Methylobacterium currus: one gene and its partner. The protein of the gene in region 1 binds, or shares a complex with, the protein of each later gene. Links are inferred from orthologs where the notes say so. Each region holds a gene or a part of one and is shown on either strand. Other genes may lie near its edges. The genes, in order: secA and secY.

The links.
Region 2: the proteins of secA (region 1) and secY are in contact, whole or in part, in a crystal structure (PDB 3DIN), measured with the Thermotoga maritima proteins. The link is inferred for Methylobacterium currus from one-to-one orthologs. Residues at the interface, in WP_004082002.1 of Thermotoga maritima: Glu261, Ala262, Arg263, Lys300, Ala301, Arg302, Thr303, Ile304, Ile305, Leu323, Tyr324, Asp325, Pro326, Val329, Ser330, Tyr333, Ile336, Lys340, Phe345, Val349, Glu363, Phe364, Tyr374, Ser375, Gly376, Gly377, Glu393, Ile395, Thr482, Ser483; in WP_004081795.1 of Thermotoga maritima: Glu108, Gly109, Glu110, Glu111, Ala236, Glu237, Arg238, Arg239, Ile240, Thr241, Ile242, Gln243, Tyr244, Ala245, Arg246, Arg247, Val248, Thr249, Gly250, Arg251, Arg252, Val253, Tyr254, Gly256, Ala257, Ser258, Thr259, Tyr260, Leu261, Pro262.

What each region holds. Positions count from the first base shown.
Region 1 is NZ_CP028843.1:5,049,206-5,059,344, reverse strand. What follows is about bases 4,615-8,008. They hold secA (preprotein translocase subunit SecA), read left to right. Parts: upstream 4,615-4,937; coding sequence 4,938-7,808; downstream 7,809-8,008. Other genes in these bases: DA075_RS23360 (ABC transporter substrate-binding protein), read right to left, coding at 4,615-4,695. Also shown: DA075_RS23380 (serine/threonine-protein kinase), read right to left, coding at 1-731; DA075_RS23375 (HesB/IscA family protein), read right to left, coding at 764-1,090; DA075_RS23370 (deoxyguanosinetriphosphate triphosphohydrolase), read left to right, coding at 1,207-2,502; more of DA075_RS23360, read right to left, coding at 3,463-4,614; DA075_RS23350 (gamma-glutamylcyclotransferase family protein), read right to left, coding at 8,029-8,445; DA075_RS23345 (acetyl-CoA carboxylase biotin carboxylase subunit), read right to left, coding at 8,462-10,139. UniProt on the Escherichia coli protein: Required for protein export, interacts with the SecYEG preprotein conducting channel.
Region 2 is NZ_CP028843.1:2,990,911-3,000,608, reverse strand. Bases 1,029-3,981 are described here. They hold secY (preprotein translocase subunit SecY), read right to left. Parts: upstream 3,198-3,981; coding sequence 1,860-3,197; downstream 1,029-1,859. Other genes in these bases: rpmD (50S ribosomal protein L30), read right to left, coding at 3,829-3,981; rplO (50S ribosomal protein L15), read right to left, coding at 3,330-3,818; DA075_RS14030 (adenylate kinase), read right to left, coding at 1,076-1,675. Outside these bases: rpsK (30S ribosomal protein S11), read right to left, coding at 1-352; rpsM (30S ribosomal protein S13), read right to left, coding at 496-864; more of rpmD, read right to left, coding at 3,982-4,020; rpsE (30S ribosomal protein S5), read right to left, coding at 4,033-4,614; rplR (50S ribosomal protein L18), read right to left, coding at 4,782-5,144; rplF (50S ribosomal protein L6), read right to left, coding at 5,157-5,690; rpsH (30S ribosomal protein S8), read right to left, coding at 5,727-6,122; rpsN (30S ribosomal protein S14), read right to left, coding at 6,139-6,444; rplE (50S ribosomal protein L5), read right to left, coding at 6,486-7,052; rplX (50S ribosomal protein L24), read right to left, coding at 7,045-7,362; rplN (50S ribosomal protein L14), read right to left, coding at 7,362-7,730; rpsQ (30S ribosomal protein S17), read right to left, coding at 8,054-8,308; rpmC (50S ribosomal protein L29), read right to left, coding at 8,323-8,538; rplP (50S ribosomal protein L16), read right to left, coding at 8,553-8,966; rpsC (30S ribosomal protein S3), read right to left, coding at 9,007-9,698. UniProt on the Escherichia coli protein: The central subunit of the protein translocation channel SecYEG. Consists of two halves formed by TMs 1-5 and 6-10.

The DNA of each region.
Region 1 (10,139 bases):
TCCGCCCACGGGATCGTGGTCGGCCGGCCGACGAGGTCGCGGGCGTCGATGCGGGCGATGCGCAACGCCGCCCCATCGGGGCCGGTCAGGGCGATGTCCTCGGCGGTGACGCCGCCATAGACGCGGATCGGCGCCGCATCGGGACCGCCGGGCTCGGTGAACAGGCGCGCGAGGCCGGCCAGATCGACCTCGCGGGCGTTGAGCCGGCCATAGGCGCCGGCGGCGTCGGGGCCCGGCCCCTCGACCGTCAGGACGGCACCGCCGGCCTCCAGCGTGCCGATCCGGCCCGCCGCCACGTCCCGGGCGACGACGTCGTGATAGACCGCGACCTGCACCCGCCCGCCGGCCGGCTGCTCGACCCGCAGGACCGGGATCACGATCTCGCGGGCGGAGAGCTTCTCGAGACGGGTCCGCCAGGGCGCGGGACCTGCCGGGTCGAGAATCGCCCGCGCCTCATCCCGCGAGAGCGCGGTGCCGCGCAGCTCGAGCTTCGGCGCCTTCAAGGTGACGGGCCCGAGCGGCAGCACGACATCGTCGAGGGCGACCGAAGCGCCCGGGGCGACGGCGCCTTGGGCCACGGCGTCCTGGGTCGGCGTGCCGGGAGTCGCAGGACCCTGAGCCTGCGCCGGGCCGGCGAAGGGCGGCACTGCCGGCAGGGCGGCCGTCAGCGTCGCGCAGGCGAAAGCGCCGAGCGCGGCCCGGGCCACGCCCGTTGTCGAGAAGCGGGTCATGGCGGAGCGTCCCGGAATCGTGGCAGGCGGGATTACAGGGAGAACGAGGTACCGCAGCCGCAGGAGGCGGTGGCCTGCGGGTTCTCGATCTTGAACGACTGGCCGATCAGGTCGTTGACGAAATCGATCGTCGCGCCCTCCATGTACGGGAGGGAGGTGGGATCGACCAGCACCGTGGCGCCGTCCCGCTCCACCGCCAGGTCGTCCGCGGCGCGGTCCTTCGCGATGTCGAAGGCGTACTGGAACCCGGAGCAGCCGCCGCCATTCACGCTGATGCGCAGCATCGAGCCCGGGGGCTCGGCGCCCATGATCTCGTTGATGCGGCGGGCGGCGCGGGGCGTCAGGGTGATCGGGGTCATCGACGGCTTCTCGGGTGGGGGTCCGACGTGCGATGGCAACATAAGAATGGACGGCCTGCGCCGCAACAGCGGCGCATGAACGGGCAGGGGTTGCCGTGCGCCTGCGTCAGCGGCGCATGAATGGGGGTGCCGTGCGCCCGCAACAGCGGCGCACGGGTGGCGATGAGGGCTGGAACGTGAGACGGACAGGCGAGCGCTGGCGGGCCTCCTACGGCAGCGATCCGTACGCGTCGCGCGGGCGGCTGATCCCGGAAAGCCCCTCGCCGACCCGCACCGACTTCCAGCGCGACCGCGACCGGATCGTGCATTCGGCCGCCTTCCGACGCCTCAAGCACAAGACGCAAGTGTTCGTCCACCACGAGGGCGACCATTACCGCACCCGCCTGACCCACACCCTGGAGGTGAGCCAGATCGCCCGGGCGCTCGCCCGGGCGCTGGGCCTCGACGAGGATTTGGCCGAGGCCCTGGCGCTCGCCCACGACCTCGGCCACACCCCCTTCGGCCATACCGGCGAGGACGCTCTGCATGCCTGCATGGCCGAGCATGGCGGCTTCGACCACAACGCCCAGGCCCTGCGGCTGGTGACCCGGCTGGAGCGGCGCTACGCCACCTTCGACGGGCTCAACCTGACCTGGGAGACGCTGGAGGGGCTGGTCAAGCACAACGGCCCGCTCCTGACCCGGGACGGCCGGCCGACGCCGCATTACGCGAAAGCCGGCATCCCGGTGGCGATCACCGAGTACAACGCCCAGAACGACCTGGAGCTCGCGACCTTCGCCGGCCCCGAGGCCCAGGTGGCGGCCCTGGCCGACGACATCGCCTACGACGCCCACGACCTCGACGACGGCTTGCGGGCCGACCTCTTCGCCCTCGACGACCTGACGGAGGTGCCGTTCCTCGCCGGCCTCCTCGACGAGATCGGGAGCCTCTATCCGGGCCTGGAGCGCTCGCGGGTGGTGCACGAGCTTGCCCGCCGGGTCATCACCCGCTTCGTCGAAGACGTGATCGCCGAGGCCGGGCGGCGCCTCGACCGGCTGCAGCCCGCCGACGCCGCCGCGATCCGCCACGCCGCCGACCCGGTGGTCGCGTTCTCGGAGGCGATGGCGGCGGCCGACCGGGACATCAAGACCTTCCTGTTCGCCCGGATGTACCGGCATCCCGGCGTGATGGCGGTGCGCCGGCGCGCCGCCTCGCTCGTCGAGGATCTGTTCTCCGCCTTCCGGCGCGACCCGACCCGGATGCCCGAGGAGTGGAGTGCCGGCCTGTCCGGCCCCGACGATCCCCGCACCCTGCGCCGCGTCGCCGACTTCATCGCCGGCATGACCGACAATTACGCGGTGAGCCAGCACCGCCGGCTGTTTCCCGAGACGCCGGACCTTCACTGGGTGATCTGGCCGGGGTCGGAGGGATGAGGGGGCTTGCTGGCCTTCCCGGCCACTCGCTCCGCTTCATCCCCTCCTCGCCTTCATCCGGAGATGGCCTGCGATCGGAGATCGCTGCACGATCCGGCCTCGAAGAAGCGCTCCAGCAGTCCGAGCGATACCTGGAGGCGTCCGTCGAGGCCTCCGCTGGGCTTCGGTGCCTCAGGATGAGGGCGCGGGTGGGAAAACCCGCCGCCTCGATGGCCTCGCGCAGGCCGGCCACTGCGTGGGCCTGGATGTTCCCGGGGAGTGTGCAGTCTCGGGGTGTGCAATCTCGTGGTGTGCAATCTCGTGGTGTGATGGTGCATCACCGGCGCTGACGCGTCATGCGGAGGATGCCCGGTCGTCGTCGCGAGAGGCGACGCGCCGGGTCACGCCCTGCACCACGAGCGCATCGCCCTTCCCGTCCCTTCTGCGAACGCCTTGATCCGCCATCGGTTCGAGGGTCGAGGGTCGGGGCTCGGCTCGGATACCGGATCATGCACGGGCGCGGGTGCCCGTCTCGCCGTCCAAGAGCCAGTCAAGTGACATCAACGCCAGCGCGGCCGCTTGACCGGGGCCGTGCCCTCGACCACCGGCAAACGTGTCGCGGTCGCCTTCGTCGATCGGGGCTACACCGGGAAGACGCGGGCCATGGCCGTCCGCGCCCCCGGCATCGAGCCGGAGCGTCGCGAGCTGCCTGCGGCCACGCAAAGCTCCGTGCTGGTCCCGCCGCGACGGGCGGTTGATCGCTGCCGTCCCTGGGCCACCCGCCTGGGCAGGCTCGTTCAGCATGACGAGCGCTACGCCCCGACCGGGCCAACCCTCGTCGCCTTCGTCCGTCCGGCGGTCAAGCAAGCCCCTCGACTCGCCTCGAATCCGTAACAAGCTCGGGATCCCGGGCGCTCGCCTGCGGCGAGGCCCGGGATGACCCTGTGACGTGTCAAGGTCCTCGCCGAGGTCCCTTCGCCCTCACTGCGTCAGCGGGCAGCCGCTGGCCTTGGCCGAGAGGAAGGCCTTGTCGCCGGGAATCGTGGCGAGCAGCTTGTAGTAGTCCCACGGCGCCTTCGACTCGGTCGGCGACTTGACCTGGAACAGGTACATGTCGTGGACCATGCGGCCATTGGCCTGAACGGTGCCGCCGCGGCCGAAGAAGTCGTCGACCTTCAGCTCGCGCATCTTGGCGGCCACGGCGTCGGTGTCGTCGGTGCCGGCGGCCTTCACGGCCTTCAGGTAGTGCAGCACCGAGGAGTAGGTGCCGGCCTGGATCATGTTCGGCATCTTGCCGGTCTTGGCCATGAAGCGCTTGGCGAAGCCGCGCGCCTGGTCGTCGAGGTCCCAGTAATAGCCCTCGGTCAGCACGATGCCCTGCGCCGCCTTGAGGCCGAGACCGTGGACTTCCGCTAGCGTGAACAGCAGGGCCGCGAGGCGCTGGCCGCCCTGGACGATGCCGAATTCCGCCGCCTGCTTGATCGCGTTCGAGGTGTCGAGGCCGGCATTGGCCAGCCCGACGATCTTGGCCCCCGATCCTTGCGCCTGGAGCAGGAACGACGAGAAGTCCTGCGCGCTCAAGGGATGGCGCACGGCGCCCACCACCTTGCCGCCCTTCTGGGTCACGTACTGGGTGACGTCGGCCTGGAGCGCGGTGCCGAAGGCGTAGTCGGCGGTGAGGAAGAACCAGGTGTCGCCGCCGGTCTCGACCAGCGAGCCGCCGGTGCCGACCGCCAGCGCGTGGGTGTCGTAGGCCCAGTGGAAGCCGTAGGGCGTGCACTGCTTGCCGGTGAGGTCCGAGGTGGCCGCACCGTCCACGATCGTGATCTTGCGCTTCTCCTTCGACAGGCCCTGCACCGCGAGCGCCACCGAGGAGGTGGTCAGCTCCATGATCGCGTCGACACGGTCGGTGTCGTACCATTGCCGGGCGATGTTCGAGGCGATGTCCGGCTTGTTCTGGTGGTCGGCGTCGACGATCTGCACCGGCACGTCGAGGACCTTGCCCCCGAAATCCTCGACCGCCATCTTCGCCGCCTCGACCGAGCCGCGGCCGCCGAAATCGGCGTAGACGCCGGACTGGTCGTTGAGGATGCCGATCTTCACCACGCCGTCGGAGGCGCCCTTCTGGGGGGATTGGGCGTGTGCGGCGGTCGCGAGAGCGAGACCGGCGGCGAGCGCGGTGGTGCGGGCGAGCGCCCGGCTCAAACGTGTCATGTCGTCCTCCCCGGCCGCTTCGTTGCCCGTGCGGCCGTTATCCTGCCTCTGGCAGCACGGCAGCTAGGGCGGTGCCGGGGCGGGAATCAAGCGGCCTTGCCGCCCTCCGCCCCCCGTCTTTCGCAGCACGGCCACGGTTGTGCCTTCGCGCCCGCTGCCTTTTGGGTGCACGGCTCCCTATATGGGCCTATAAGGCGCCCGCGGCGCGCGCCACTACCGTTACGATCGATCGCAGGTTCACGATGCTGGGTTCCCTTGCCAAGAAGATCTTCGGGTCGTCCAACGACCGCCGGGTGAAGGGATACCGACCCCGCGTCCAGGCCATCAACGCCCTCGAGCCCGAGCTGGCGGCCCTGTCCGACGAGGCCCTGCGCGCCCGCACCGACGCCCTGAAGGCCGAGCTCGCCGCCGGCAAGTCCCTCGACGACATCCTGGTCCCGGCCTTCGCGACCGTGCGCGAGGCGGCCAAGCGGGTGCTCGGCCAGCGCCACTTCGACGTCCAGCTGATCGGCGGCATGGTGCTGCACGAGAGCGGCATCGCCGAGATGAAGACCGGCGAGGGCAAGACCCTGGTGGCGACGCTCGCCACCTACCTCAACGCCCTGTCGGGGAAGGGCGTCCACGTCGTCACCGTCAACGACTACCTCGCCCGCCGCGACGCCGAGTGGATGGGACGGGTCTACCGCTTCCTCGGCCTGACCACCGGCATCATCGTGCACGGCCTCGACGACGTCGAGCGCAAGGCGGCCTATGCCTGCGACATCACCTACGGCACCAACAACGAGTACGGCTTCGACTACCTGCGCGACAACATGAAGTACGAGCTGGGCCAGATGGTTCAGCGCGGCCACAACTACGCGATCGTCGACGAGGTCGACTCGATCCTGATCGACGAGGCGCGCACGCCGCTGATCATCTCGGGTCCCATCGACGACCGCTCCGACCTCTACACCACGATCGATGCGATCTTGCCGCGCCTGGTACGCGAGGATTACGACCTCGACGAGAAGCAGCGCACGGTCTCGCTGACCGAGAACGGCAACGAGCACATCGAGGAATTGCTGCGCGAGGCCGGCATCCTCAAGGAGGGCGACCTCTACGACGCCCACAACGTGACGCTGGTCCACCACGTCAACCAGGCTTTGCGCGCCCACACCCTGTTCACCCGCGACAAGGACTACATCGTCCGCAACGACGAGGTGGTGATCATCGACGAGTTCACCGGCCGCATGATGCCCGGCCGGCGCTACTCGGAAGGACTCCACCAGGCCCTCGAGGCCAAGGAGCGGGTGACGATCCAGCCCGAGAACCAGACGCTCGCCTCGATCACCTTCCAGAACTACTTCCGCCTCTACAAGAAGCTCGCCGGCATGACCGGCACCGCCTCGACCGAGGCCGACGAGTTCCAGGAAATCTACAACCTCGAAGTGGTCGAGATCCCGACCAACAAGGAGGTCGAGCGCGTCGACGAGGACGACGAGGTCTACCGCACCGTCGACGAGAAATACGCCGCGATCATCCAGGAGATCGACAAGGCCCATGCCCGGCTGCAGCCGGTGCTGGTCGGCACCGGCTCGATCGAGCGCTCGGAGCACCTCGCCGGCCTGCTGGTCAAGCACGGCTACAAGCCGCTCGACTACAGCGACCCGTCGGCGCTGGAGGATGTCTACGCCGCCGCCCGCGAGGGACGGGTGACCAAGCGCTTCGCGGTGCTGAATGCCCGCTTCCACGAGCAGGAAGCCTACATCGTGGCCGAGGCCGGCGTGCCGGGCGCGATCACCATCGCCACCAACATGGCCGGCCGCGGCACCGACATCAAGCTCGGCGGCAACCTCGACATGCGGATCGAGCAGGAGCTGGCCAATGTGCCGGAGGGGCCTGAGCGCGACGCCCGCATCGCGGGTCTGAAGGCCGAGATCGAGCAGAACCGGGCGCGCGTGCTGGGCTCGGGCGAGCCGGCCGACCCGGCCGCCGGCCGCAAGGCGGCGCTGCCCGGCGGCCTCTACATCCTCGGCACCGAGCGCAACGAGAGCCGGCGCATCGACAACCAGCTGCGCGGCCGCTCCGGCCGCCAGGGCGATCCCGGCCGCTCGAAATTCTACCTCTCGCTTCAGGACGACCTGATGCGGATCTTCGGCTCCGACCGCATGGACGGCATGCTCCAGCGCCTCGGGCTCGAGGAGGGCGAGGCGATCATCCATCCGTGGATCAACAAGGCGATCGCCAAGGCGCAGCAGAAGGTCGAAGCGCGCAACTTCGACATGCGCAAGAACGTGCTCAAGTACGACAACGTCATGAACGACCAGCGCAAGGTCGTGTTCGAGCAGCGCCGCGAGTTCATGGCGCAGGAGAGCGTGCGCGAGACCGTCGACGAGATGCGCCAGGGCGTGATCGAGGACGTGGTGGCGCGCCACGTGCCGGAGGACGCCTATCCGGAGCAGTGGGACATCGCGGGCCTGCGCGAGAGCATCACCCGCGACCTCAACCTCGACGTCCCGGTCGAGGACTGGGCCAAGGAAGAGGGCATCGCCGACGAGGAGATCCGCGAGCGCCTGCGCAAGGCCGCCGACGAGGCGTATGCCGAGCGCACCGCCCGCAACACGCCCGAGGTGATGGCCTATGTCGAGAAGCAGGTGCTGCTCCAGAGCCTCGACCATCTCTGGCGCGAGCACCTCGTCACCCTCGACCACCTGCGCCAGGTGATCGGCTGGCGCGGCATCGCCCAGCGCGACCCGCTCAACGAGTACAAGTCGGAGGCGTTCGACCTGTTCAACAGCCTCGTCGGCTCCCTGCGCGAGCAGGTCACCGGCCAGCTGATGCGGGTCGAGATCATGTACCAGGAGCCGGAGCCGCAGACGCTGCCGCCGATGTTCGCCCAGCACCTCGACCCGGTGACCGGCGAGAACGAGTTCGCCTACGCGGAGGGCGCGGCCGGTGGCGGCGGCGGTGCCTACGAGTTCGCCGGTCAGGCCCTCGCCGCCGACGCCCCGGTGCTGGAGCGCAATCCCGACGACGCCGCGACCTGGGGCCGGGTCGGCCGCAACGAGCCCTGCCCCTGCGGCTCGGGCAAGAAGTACAAGCACTGCCACGGCCGGTTCGCCGCGGAGGAGTGATCTCGGCAAGACGCAGCGCACGCCGCCAAGAGACCCTCCCCCCTCTGCGGGGGAGGGGGGCCCTGCGTCAGCAGGGGGCGGGAGAGGGACGTGGCTTCCGGAAGAGGCCGTGCCTGCGTGACGGGCGCAGACCTGGATCAGCGTCGCGCTGCCCCTTTGCCGCCCCGCTTCCGCGGGGAACCTTCCCCCGCAGGGGGTAGGGTTCAGGCGTCGCGGGTGCTTACCGCTTGAGCGCCGCCAATCCCCGTAAATACATCTCCGGCAGGCCGTTCTCCCGGCCCGCCGCGATCACGCCCTCCAGGTAGCCCGGCCTCGGCACGCCGCCGCTGCCGCGGCCCAGATACACCAGCGCCCGCCGCACCCCACCTTCGGTCGAGACCGGCTGCTGCGCCTTGACGTAGAGCCCGCTCGCCACGCCCTCGTAGCGGTCGAGGGCCGGCACGTCGGCGAGGCTCAAATCCCACAGCACGCCCCAGACCGTGCCGGAGGGACAGCGCTCCACCGAGGCGTAGCCCTCCCGCATGATGACGAGGCGGTGGCGGTTGAGCCGGCCGAGGCCGAGCACCCGCGAGGCGGGGCAACGCCGGGCCATGGCGGCCCGGTCCATGTTGGAGCCGTAGGCGAAGTAGAGCGGCACGAAGAGACCGCTCGGCTCAGGCGAATTCGAGGATCACCGCGTCGACCGCCAGGCTGTCGCCTTCCTTGGCCTGGATGGTCTGGACGGTGCCGTCGCGCTCGGCGCGCAGCACGTTCTCCATCTTCATCGCCTCGACGATCGCCAGCGGCTCGCCCGCCTTCACCTCCTGGCCGGGGGTGACCATGATGCTCTTCACGAGGCCCGGCATCGGGCAGAGCAGCTGCTTGCCCGACCCGGCGACCTCCTTGACGGGCATCAGGGCGGCCAGCTCCGCCTCGCGCCTCGTGTAGACCCGGGCCTCGGCGGCGGCGCCCGCATGCTGCAGAGAAACGCCGTTGAGGAGGGAGCGGACCTGGATCGCCGCCGGCTCACCATCGATCGTGCCGGTCCAGACCGGTTCGCCCGGGAGCCAGTCGCTCTCGACCATCCATTCGGTCCCGTCCGCGAAGGCGACCACGACCCCATCGTTGGTGGTCTCGACGGTCGCCTCGAAACGCTGGTCGCCGAGCAGCACCACCCGCTCATTCTCGAAGCGCAACTGGAACGGCTCGCGCATCTGGCCCGAGATGCCGCGCTTGCGCTCGTTGAGCAGGTGGTCGATCGCGGCGGCGGCCGCCGCCATCCGGCGCGCCACCTCGCCCGCGGGCTTGGGCGCCTCGAACCCGTTCGGGAATTCCTCCGCGATGAAGCCGGTGGAGAGCCGGCCTTCCTGCCAGCGCGGATGGTGCATCAGCGCCGAGAGGAACGGGATGTTGTGGCGGATGCCGTCGATCGCGAAGGCGTCGAGGGCCTGGGCCTGGGACGCCACCGCTTCGTCGCGGGTCGGGGCCCAGGTGACCAGCTTGGCGATCATCGGGTCGTAGTGGATCGCGATCTCGCTTCCCTCCTCGACGCCGGTGTCGTTGCGCACGATCGCGTCGCCGAGGGGGCCCTCCTCCGGCGGCCGGTAGGTGGTGAGCCGGCCGATCGAGGGCAGGAAGTTGCGGGTCGGATCCTCGGCGTAGACGCGGCTCTCCACCGCCCAGCCGTTCAGCGTCACGTCATCTTGCGCGATCGGCAGCTTCTCGCCGGCCGCGACCCGGATCATCAGCTCGACGAGGTCGAGGCCGGTGATCATCTCGGTCACCGGGTGCTCGACCTGGAGCCGGGTGTTCATCTCGAGGAAGTAGAACGACTTGTCCTGGCCGGCGACGAACTCGACGGTGCCGGCGGAATCGTAGTTCACGGCCTTGGCCAAGGCCACGGCCTGCTCGCCCATCTTGCGCCGCGTCGCCTCGTCGAGGAGCGGGGAGGGCGCCTCCTCGATGACCTTCTGGTTGCGGCGCTGGATCGAGCACTCGCGCTCGCCCAGATAGACGACGTTGCCGTGCTTGTCGCCGATGACCTGGATCTCGATGTGGCGCGGATCGGTGATGAACTTTTCCACGAAGACCCGGTCGTCGCCGAAGGACGAGGCGGCTTCCGAGCGGGCGCGGGCGAAGCCCTCCGCCACCTCGCCGGCCGAGTGCGCGATGCGCATGCCCTTGCCGCCGCCGCCGGCCGAGGCCTTGATCATGACCGGATAGCCGATCTCGTCGGCGATGGTGACGGCGTGCTCCGGGCTCTCGATCACCCCGAGGAAGCCCGGGACGGTCGAGACTTGTGCCGCGGAGGCCGCCTTCTTCGATTCGATCTTGTCGCCCATGGCGGCGATT
Region 2 (9,698 bases), 2.1 Mb from region 1 along the record:
GCGGGATGGGGGTCACGTCGCGGATCGACGTCACCGTGAAGCCCGCCGCCTGAAGCGCGCGCAGAGCCGACTCGCGGCCCGAACCGGGGCCCGAGACCTCGACCTCGAGAGTGCGCATGCCGTGCTCGGCGGCCTTGCGGCCGGCATCCTCGGCCGCGACCTGGGCGGCGTAGGGGGTCGACTTGCGGGAGCCCTTGAAGCCCATGGCGCCGGCCGACGACCACGAGATCGTGTTGCCCTGGGCGTCCGTGATGGTGATCATCGTGTTGTTGAACGAGGCGTTCACGTGGGCGACGCCCGACACGATGTTCTTGCGTTCGCGACGACGGACGCGGGTTGCTTCCTTGGCCATACTGTCTTTCGATCCTTCAGGCGCGCCCGTGGTGCCAGGCGCTCGGGACGTCTCTTACGAGTAGCGGTGACGGCGCTCTCGCGCCGCCGGTGTCGGGCGGAACCGAAAGCCCGGCCCCGCCGATTGGACTAGCGGATCGCGGCTTACTTCTTCTTGCCGGCGATCGGCTTCGCCTTGCCCTTGCGGGTGCGGGCGTTGGTGTGGGTGCGCTGGCCGCGGACCGGCAGGTTGCGGCGGTGACGCAGGCCGCGGTAGCAGCCGAGATCCATCAGGCGCTTGATGTTCATCGCGACTTCGCGGCGCAGGTCGCCCTCGACGACGTAGTCGCGGTCGATCGTCTCGCGGATCTGCAGCACCTCGGCGTCGGTGAGCTGGTTCACGCGACGCTCGGCCGGGATGCCGACCTTCTCGGTGATCTCCTCGGCCTTCTTGGCACCGATGCCGTGGATGTACTGCAGCGCGATGACGACGCGCTTGTTGGTCGGGATGTTGACGCCGGCGATACGGGCCATGGTGTTCCTGCTCTCCATCGCGCCCAGGCGTCGGGCCCGGACGGCATTCTCTAAGGTCTCACGCGCGTCCGGTGGAGTCCGGCCCCTGCGCGTCGTCCCGACGGCAAATCGGCCCGGAGCGGCCTCCAGAGAGGCACGCCGGGCCGTCCGGGTCTGAACGAAGGAGCGCCCACTAGCGCGGGCGCGAACCGTTGTCAACTCGTTACCTGCGTCACGCCGACACGGCCTGGAACGGGGCGAGCATCGCTTCGAGCTGCCTCGTCACCTCGTCGATCGGCGCCATGCCGTCGACCTGGCGCAGGAGGCCGGTACCGGCGTAATGCGCAGAGAGCGGCGCCGTCTGGGTGCGATAGGCGTCGAGCCGGGTCTTGAACACCTCCGGCGTGTCGTCCTTGCGCACCGGCTCGCCGCGAGCCTCGGTCTCGGCCGCGCGCTTGGCGATGCGCCCGACCAGCGCGTCCTCGTCGACCTTGAACTCGATCACCGCGTCGAGGCGCAGACCCTTCTGGGCCAGCATCGTGTCCAGAGCGACGGCCTGCGCCACCGTACGCGGGAAGCCGTCGAGGATGAAGCCGCTGCGGGCGTCGGGCTCCTCGATCCGGTCGGCGACGATGCCGATCACGATGTCGTCGGAGACGAGCGCGCCGCTCTCCATCAGGGCCTTGGCCTTGAGGCCGACCGGGGTGCCGGCCGCCACCGCGGCCCGCAGCATGTCGCCGGTCGAGAGCTGCGGGATTCCGAACCGCTCGACGATCCGCGCCGATTGGGTGCCTTTCCCGGCGCCGGGCGGGCCGAGCAGAATGATCCGCATAACCTGTCACTCCCCTCCACCGCGTCCCGCACGGGATCCTTCCTCCCAGGGGCGCGGCCTCTCTGCTTGTTCTAACCCGAGACCCGCTCCGGCCGTTATCCGACCATGCGCTAAGGCCCGGCCCCGGCGCAAGGGCGCCCGGGCCGGTTGTATTGGCCCCCGGGAATTGTCGCTCGCGACGGTGTCAGCGCCGGCGCGCGCCGCGCAGCTTCGCCTTCTTCACCAGGCCCTCGTACTGGTGCGCCAGCAGGTGGCCATGGACCTGCGCCACCGTGTCCATGGTGACCGAGACCACGATCAGGAGCGACGTGCCGCCGAAGTAGAACGGCAGCGAGGCGTAGGAGACCAGGATCTCCGGGATCAGGCAGATCACCGTCAGGTAGGCGGCGCCGATCACGGTGATGCGCGACAGGACCTTGTCGATGAACTCTGCGGTGCGCTCGCCGGGACGGATGCCGGGGATGAAGCCGCCATGCTTCTTCAGGTTGTCCGCGGTCTCCTGCGGGTTGAACACCACCGCCGTGTAGAAGAAGGCGAAGAAGATGATCAGCGCCGCGTAGAGCAGCATGTAGAGCGGCCGGCCGTGGCCGAGATAGGTCGCCAGGGTGGCGATGATGCCGGTGCCGTTCGGATCGGTCTGGAAGCTCGCGGCGGTGGCCGGCAGCAGCAGCAGCGACGAGGCGAAGATCGGCGGGATGACGCCCGAGGTGTTGAGCTTGAGCGGCAGGAACGAGGTCTGGCCCTCGTACATCCGGTTGCCGACCTGGCGCTTGGGGTAGTTGATCAGGAGGCGGCGCTGGGCGCGCTCCATGAACACGATGAAGTAGACGACGGCCGCGGCCATCACCAGCACGCCGAGGATCACCACCGTCGAGAGCGCGCCCTGCCGCCCGAGCTCGAGGGTGCCGGCGATCGCCGAGGGCAGGTGCGCGACGATGCCCGCGAAGATGATGAGCGAGGAGCCGTTGCCGATGCCGCGCGAGGTGATCTGCTCGCCGATCCACATCAGGAACAGCGTGCCGCCGGTCAGCGTGATGACGGTCGAGACCAGGAAGAACGGCCCCGGATCCTGCACGATGCCGCCGGAACTCTGCAAACCGACCGCGATGCCCCAGGCCTGGAAGATCGCCAGCACCACCGTCAGGTAGCGGGTGTACTGGTTGAGCACCTTGCGGCCCGACTCGCCCTCCTTCTTCAGCGTCTCGAGCGACGGCACCACCGAGGTGAGCAGCTGCACGATGATCGACGCCGAGATGTACGGCATGATGTTGAGCGCGAAGATCGCCATGCGCTCGACGGCACCGCCGGAGAACATGTTGAACAGGCCGAGCACGCCGCCCTGCGCGTTGGCGAAGCTCTGGCGGAGCGCATCGGGATCGATGCCGGGCAGCGGGATGTAAGTCCCGAGCCGGTAGACGATCAGGGCGCCCAGCGTGAACCAGATCCGCTTCTTGAGCTCTTCGGCCTTGGCGATGGCGCCGAAGTTGAGGTTGGCGGCGAGCTGCTCGGCTGCAGAGGCCATGGGTTACGTGTCCTCAGGGTCGGGATCCGCGGCGTCGCGGTCAGGGATGCGCGGGCATCCCCCAAAACACGAGCGGCGGCCTCGCGCTGGTCGCACGGGCCGCCGCCGATGATCGGTGACTTAAAGTGTGCCTCAGGCGGACGCAACCGCGTCGTCGGCGGTCGCGAGCGACTGGGTCACCGAGCCGCCGGCCTTCTCGATCGCCTCGACCGCCGACTTCGACGCCCGGGAGACCTGGAAAGTCAGCTTGGCGGTGAGTTCGCCGACGCCGAGGATCTTCACGCCATCGCGGGCCTTGGAGACCACGCCGGCGGCGATCAGCGCCTCGAGGGTCACCGGAGCCGAGGCGTCCAGCTTGCCGGCATCCACCGCCTGCTGGATGCGGCCGATATTGACCTCGTTGAGGTCGGTCGCCCCCGGGTTGTTGAAGCCGCGCTTGGGCAGGCGACGGTGGAGCGGCATCTGGCCGCCCTCGAAGCCCTTGATGGCGACGCCGGAGCGCGCCTTCTGGCCCTTCACGCCGCGGCCGGCGGTCTTGCCCTTGCCGGAGCCGATACCCCGGCCGACGCGCATCCGCTTCTTGGTTGCGCCTTCGTTGTCACGGATTTCGTTGAGCTTCATGGTGCCCTCCTCACGCCGCGTCGTCGAGAACGCGCACGAGGTGATGCACCTTCGCGATCATGCCGCGCACCGACGGGTTGTCGGGCAGGACGGCGATACGGTGCATCTTGTTCAGCTTCAGGCCGATCAGCGTCTGGCGCTGGCTGGCCTCGCGGCGGATCGGCGAGCCGATCTGCTGCACGCGGACGGTCTTCTCAGTCATCCCGAGCCTCCCTTACGCAGCGTCGGCGGAGTCGGCCGAGGCGGCCGAGTCAGCATCACGACGGCGGGCCTGGAGGGCCGAGACCTTCAGACCGCGGCGCGCCGCGACCGAACGGGGCGAATCCTCGTTCTTCAGCGCGTCGAAGGTGGCGCGCACGAGGTTGTAGGGGTTCGACGAGCCGAGCGACTTCGCCACCACGTCCTGCATGCCGAGCGTCTCGAAGACGGCGCGCATCGGGCCGCCCGCGATGATGCCGGTACCGGCCGGAGCCGCGCGCAGGATCACCTTGCCGGCGCCGTGACGGCCCTGCACGTCGTGGTGCAGGGTGCGGCCCTCGCGGAGCGCGACGCGGACGAGGCCGCGCTTGGCCGCCTCGGTGGCCTTGCGGATGGCCTCGGGAACCTCACGGGCCTTGCCGTGACCGAAACCGACGCGACCCTTCTGGTCGCCGACGACGACGAGGGCCGCGAAGCCGAAGCGACGGCCGCCCTTCACCACCTTGGCGACACGGTTGATGTGGACGAGCTTGTCCACGAACTCGCTGTCGCGCTCCTCGCGGTCGTCGCGGCGACGACCCTCACGCTCACGTGCCATGTGTGTTGTCCATCGACTGACGCGGGCGGCGGTCCCGCTCGCTGCTGTGTCATCCGCCGTAAAGAGAGAGGGAGCCGCATGGGCCCCCTCGCCTCCGGGACATCGTGCCGACCCGACCGGGGCGGCGCCAGGACGCGCCCTCCCCTCTCGGGATCAGAAGTCCAAGGTTAGAAGTCGAGGCCGCCCTCGCGGGCCGCATCGGCCAGGGCCTTGACCCGGCCGTGATAAAGGTAGCCCGAGCGGTCGAAGATGACCTGGGTCACCCCGGCGGCCTTGGCGCGCTCCGCCACCAGCTTGCCGACCTCGGTCGCGGCGGCCTTGTCGGCACCGGTCTTGAGGCGGGCGCGCAGGTCCTTGTCGAGGCTCGAGGCGGCGGCCAGCGTATGGCCGGTCGCGTCGTCGATGACCTGGACGTAGATCTGCTTGGAGGAGCGGAACACCGAGAGCCGCGGACGGCCGTTCGCCGCCTTGCGGATCGCCCGCCGGACGCGCGCGCGGCGCCGATCGAGCAGTTCGATTTTGCGAGACATCGTCGGCGGTCCTTACTTCTTCTTGCCTTCCTTGCGGAAGATGAACTCGCCGGCGTACTTCACGCCCTTGCCCTTGTAGGGCTCGGGGCCGCGATACTCGCGGATCTCCGCCGCGACCTGGCCGACGCGCTGCTTGTCGATGCCGGTGACGATGATCTCGACCGGCCGCGGAGTGGCGATCGTGATCCCGTCCGGAATCGGGTACTCGACGTCGTGGCTGTAGCCGAGCGACAGCTTCAGCACCTTGCCGGCGACCGCGGCGCGGTAACCGACGCCGTTGATCTCCAGCTTCTTCTCGTAGCCCTTGGTCACGCCCTCGACCAGGTTCGAGACCTGGGCGCGGGAGAGGCCCCACATCGCGCGGGCCTCCTTGGTCTGCGACCGGGGCTGGACCGAGATCGCGCCGTTCTCGTGGCTGACCGACACCTGGTCGGGGACACGGAACTGCAGCTCCCCCTTCTGGCCCTTGATCTTGACGTTCTGGCCGTCGACGGTGGCGGTCACGCCGGCCGGCACGGTCACGGGCTTCTTGCCTACGCGGGACATGCTCGTCTCTCCTTTTCGGCTGTCAGGGTCCGAAGGTCAGAAGACCTTGCAGAGCACCTCGCCGCCGACGTTGCGCTCGCGCGCCTCGTGGTCGGCCATGACGCCCTGAGGGGTGGAGACGATGGTGATGCCCAGGCCGTCGGCGACGCGCGGCAGGGTATCGACCGACGAGTAGACCCGGCGGCCCGGCTTGGAGACGCGCTCGATCGAGCGGATCACCGGCTGGCCGTCGAAGTACTTGAGTTCGATCGCGAACTCGGTGCGCCCGTTACCGTAATCGGTCGTGGCGTAGTCGCGGATGTAGCCCTCGGACTTCAGGACGTCGAGGACGCGGGCCCGCAGCTTGGAGCCGGGGGTCTGCACGACGTTGCGACGACGCTGCTGGCCGTTGCGGATGCGGGTGAGCATATCGCCCACGGGATCGTTGATCATCTGTGGCGCCCTCCCCTTACCAGCTGGACTTGACCAGGCCCGGGATCAGACCCCGAGATCCCAGATCGCGGAGCGCGACGCGGGAGATGCCGAGCTTGCGGTAGTAAGCCCGGGGACGGCCGGTCATCTCGCAGCGGTTGCGGATGCGGGTCGCGCTGGAGTTGCGGGGCAGCTCCGCCAGCTTGAGGCGCGCCTCGAAGCGCTCCTCCATCGACAGCGACTCGTCGTTGGCGGTGGCCAGCAGCGCTTCGCGCTTCGGCGCGAAACGCTTCACCAGCTCCCGCCGCTGCTTGTTCTTCTCGATCTTGCTCGTCTTAGCCATGTTCTAGCTCTCCGGTGTCCGCGTATGGGGGCGTAGAGCCCTCACTGCCGGAACGGGAAGTTGAAGTGCTTCAGGAGCGCCCGGGCCTCGGCATCGGTCTTGGCGGTGGTCGCCACGACGATGTCCATGCCCCAGGTGTTCTGGGCCTTGTCGTAGTTGATCTCGGGGAACACCAGGTGCTCCTTGATCCCGAGGGCGTAGTTGCCGCGGCCGTCGAACGACTTCGGGTTCAGGCCGCGGAAGTCACGCACGCGCGGCAGCGCGATGGTGATCAGGCGATCCATGAACTCGTACATCCGCTGCTTGCGCAGCGTGACCTTGCAGCCGATCGGCATGTTCTCGCGGACCTTGAAGGTCGCGATCGCCTTGCGGGCCCGGGTGACCACCGGCTTCTGGCCGACGATCAGGCCGAGATCCTCGGCCGCCACGGTGGCCTTCTTGGAGTCCTGGGTCGACTCGCCGACGCCCATGTTGACGACGATCTTCTCGATCGCCGGCACCTGCATCGGGTTGGTGTAGCCGAACTCCTCGATCAGCTTCGGACGCACCACTTCCTCGTAGTGCTTCTTCAGCCGCGGCGTGTAGCCGTCCTTCAGCGCCTCAGCCATCGATCAGATCTCCCGAGCGCTTCGCGAAGCGAACCTTGCGCCCGTCTTCCAGAATGCGAAAACCGACCCGGGTGGGCTTGCCGTCCTTGGGGTCGGCGACCGCCAGGTTCGACAGGTGGATCGCCGCCTCCTTGGAGATGATCCCGCCCTCGGAGGTCTGGGTCTGGCGCGTGTGGCGCTTCACCAGGTTGATCCCCCGCACCAGGGCCCGATCTTCCTTCGGCATCACCTGGATGACCTCGCCGGTGCGACCCTTGTCGCGGCCGGTCAGGACGACGACCTTGTCGCCCTTCTTCACCTTCGCAGCCATTACAGCACCTCCGGCGCCAGCGAGATGATCTTCATGTGGTTGCGAGCGCGCAGCTCGCGCGGCACGGGCCCGAAGATACGGGTGCCGATCGGCTCCTTCTGGTTGTTGATCAGCACGGCCGCGTTGCGGTCGAAGCGGATCACCGAACCGTCGGCCCGACGGACGTCCTTGGCAGTGCGCACGACGACCGCCTTCATGACGTCGCCCTTCTTCACGCGGCCCCGCGGAATCGCCTCCTTCACCGACACCACGATGATGTCGCCGACGCCGGCATACTTGCGCTTGGAACCACCGAGTACCTTGATGCACATCACGCGACGTGCGCCGGAATTGTCGGCGACGTCCAGATTCGTCTGCATCTGGATCACGGCCTAACGCCCTTTCCTTGTTTCAGGCAGGTCTCCACAGGGCAGGATTGCCCGGCGGACGGCAGCCTGATGGGGATCTCGCGTCCCCGTCCATTAAAAGACCGCGCAGCAGCGCGATGTCACGCTGGCGCGGTCAACGAACGCGATGAGGAGCGCGTCACACGCCCTTCATGTTTCGGTGGAGGCCGGCCATCTACACCGGATCGGCCTCGTTGACAAGGAGCCGGAGCGCCAAAAGGCACTCCGTTCCGATAAGGCGAAAGGGGCGCCGCGGGGCGCCCCGTTCCCGCGAGGCAAATGGGGCGCCGAAGCGGCGCCCCGTCTTACGCCTCGGCGGTCGCGACCGCCTCGCCCTCGACCAGCTTCCAGGTCTTGAGCTTGGAATAGGGCCGCGACTCCTCGATGAACACCGTCTGGCCGACCTTGGCCACGTTGTTCTCGTCGTGGGCGTGGTAGTTCTTCGACCGGCGAATGGTCTTCTTCATCACCGGGTGGGTGAAGCGACGCTCCACCTTCACGACGACGGTCTTGTCCTGCTTGTCGCTGACGACAACGCCCTGCAGCACGCGCTTCGGCATGGTCTTGAACTCCCTTAGCCCTGCGCCGCCTGCAGCGTCTTCTGGCGCTGCAAGGTGCGGACGCGGGCGATGTCGCGGCGCACTTCGCGCACCCGGGCGACGTTCTCGAGCTGACCCGTGGCCCGCTGGAAGCGCAGGTTGAACTGCTCCTTCTTCAGGTTCAGGAGCTCTTCGCCGAGCTGATCCGGCGACAGCGCGCTCAGGTCAGACAGCCTCTGGCTCGACTTCATCTCGAATATTCTCCTCAGTCGGCGATGCGCTGGATGAAGCGCGTGCGGACCGGCAGCTTGGCGGCACCCAGGCGCAGCGCCTCACGGGCGATGTCCTCGGCCACTCCGTCGATCTCGAACATGATGCGGCCCGGATGCACGCGGGCCGCCCAATATTCGGGCGCGCCCTTGCCGGAGCCCATGCGGACTTCGGTCGGCTTCGCGGTCACGGGAACGTCGGGGAAGATCCGGATCCAGACCCGGCCCTGACGCTTCATCTCGCGGGTGATCGCGCGGCGGGCCGCCTCGATCTGACGCGCGGTGATCCGCTCCGGCTCCATGGCCTTGAGGCCGTAGGAGCCGAAGTTCAGATCGGTTCCGCCCTTCGCGGCGCCGTGGATGCGGCCCTTGAACTGCTTGCGGAACTTCGTCTTCTTGGGTTGCAGCATGGCAGCCTCTCAAAACTGAAGGGCGGGGAACGGGCGGCCCTTAGGCCGCCGCGTCCCGTCCGCCGCGCTCGCCGCGCTCGCGGTCACGACGCCCGCCGGAACGGCCGCCCTCCTCGTGCGCGCGCTTGTCCTGCGCCATCGGGTCGTGCTCGAGGATCTCGCCCTTGAACACCCACACCTTGATGCCGCAGGTGCCGTAGGTGGTGAACGCCGTGGCCGTGCCGTAATCCACGTCGGCGCGCAGGGTATGCAGGGGCACGCGGCCCTCGCGGTACCACTCGAGCCGGGCGATTTCGGCGCCGCCGAGGCGGCCGGAGCAGTTGATGCGGATGCCCTCGGCGCCGAGGCGCATCGCCGACTGCACGGCGCGCTTCATGGCGCGACGAAAGGCAACGCGACGCTCGAGCTGCTGGGCGATCGAGTCGGCCACCAGGGTGGCGTCGATCTCCGGCTTGCGCACCTCGACGATGTTGATCGTCACGTCGGCCTTGGTCATCGAGTTGACCAGCTTGCGCAGCTTCTCGATGTCCGCGCCCTTCTTGCCGATCACCACGCCCGGACGGCCCGAGTGGATGGTGACGCGGCACTTCTTGTGCGGGCGCTCGATGACGATCTTGGAGACGGCGGCCTGCTTGAGCTGCTTGAGCAGCGCTTTGCGGATCGCGACGTCCTCGTGCATCAGGCGAGCGTACTCGCCCTTGTTGGCGTACCAGCGCGAGTCCCAGGTCCGGT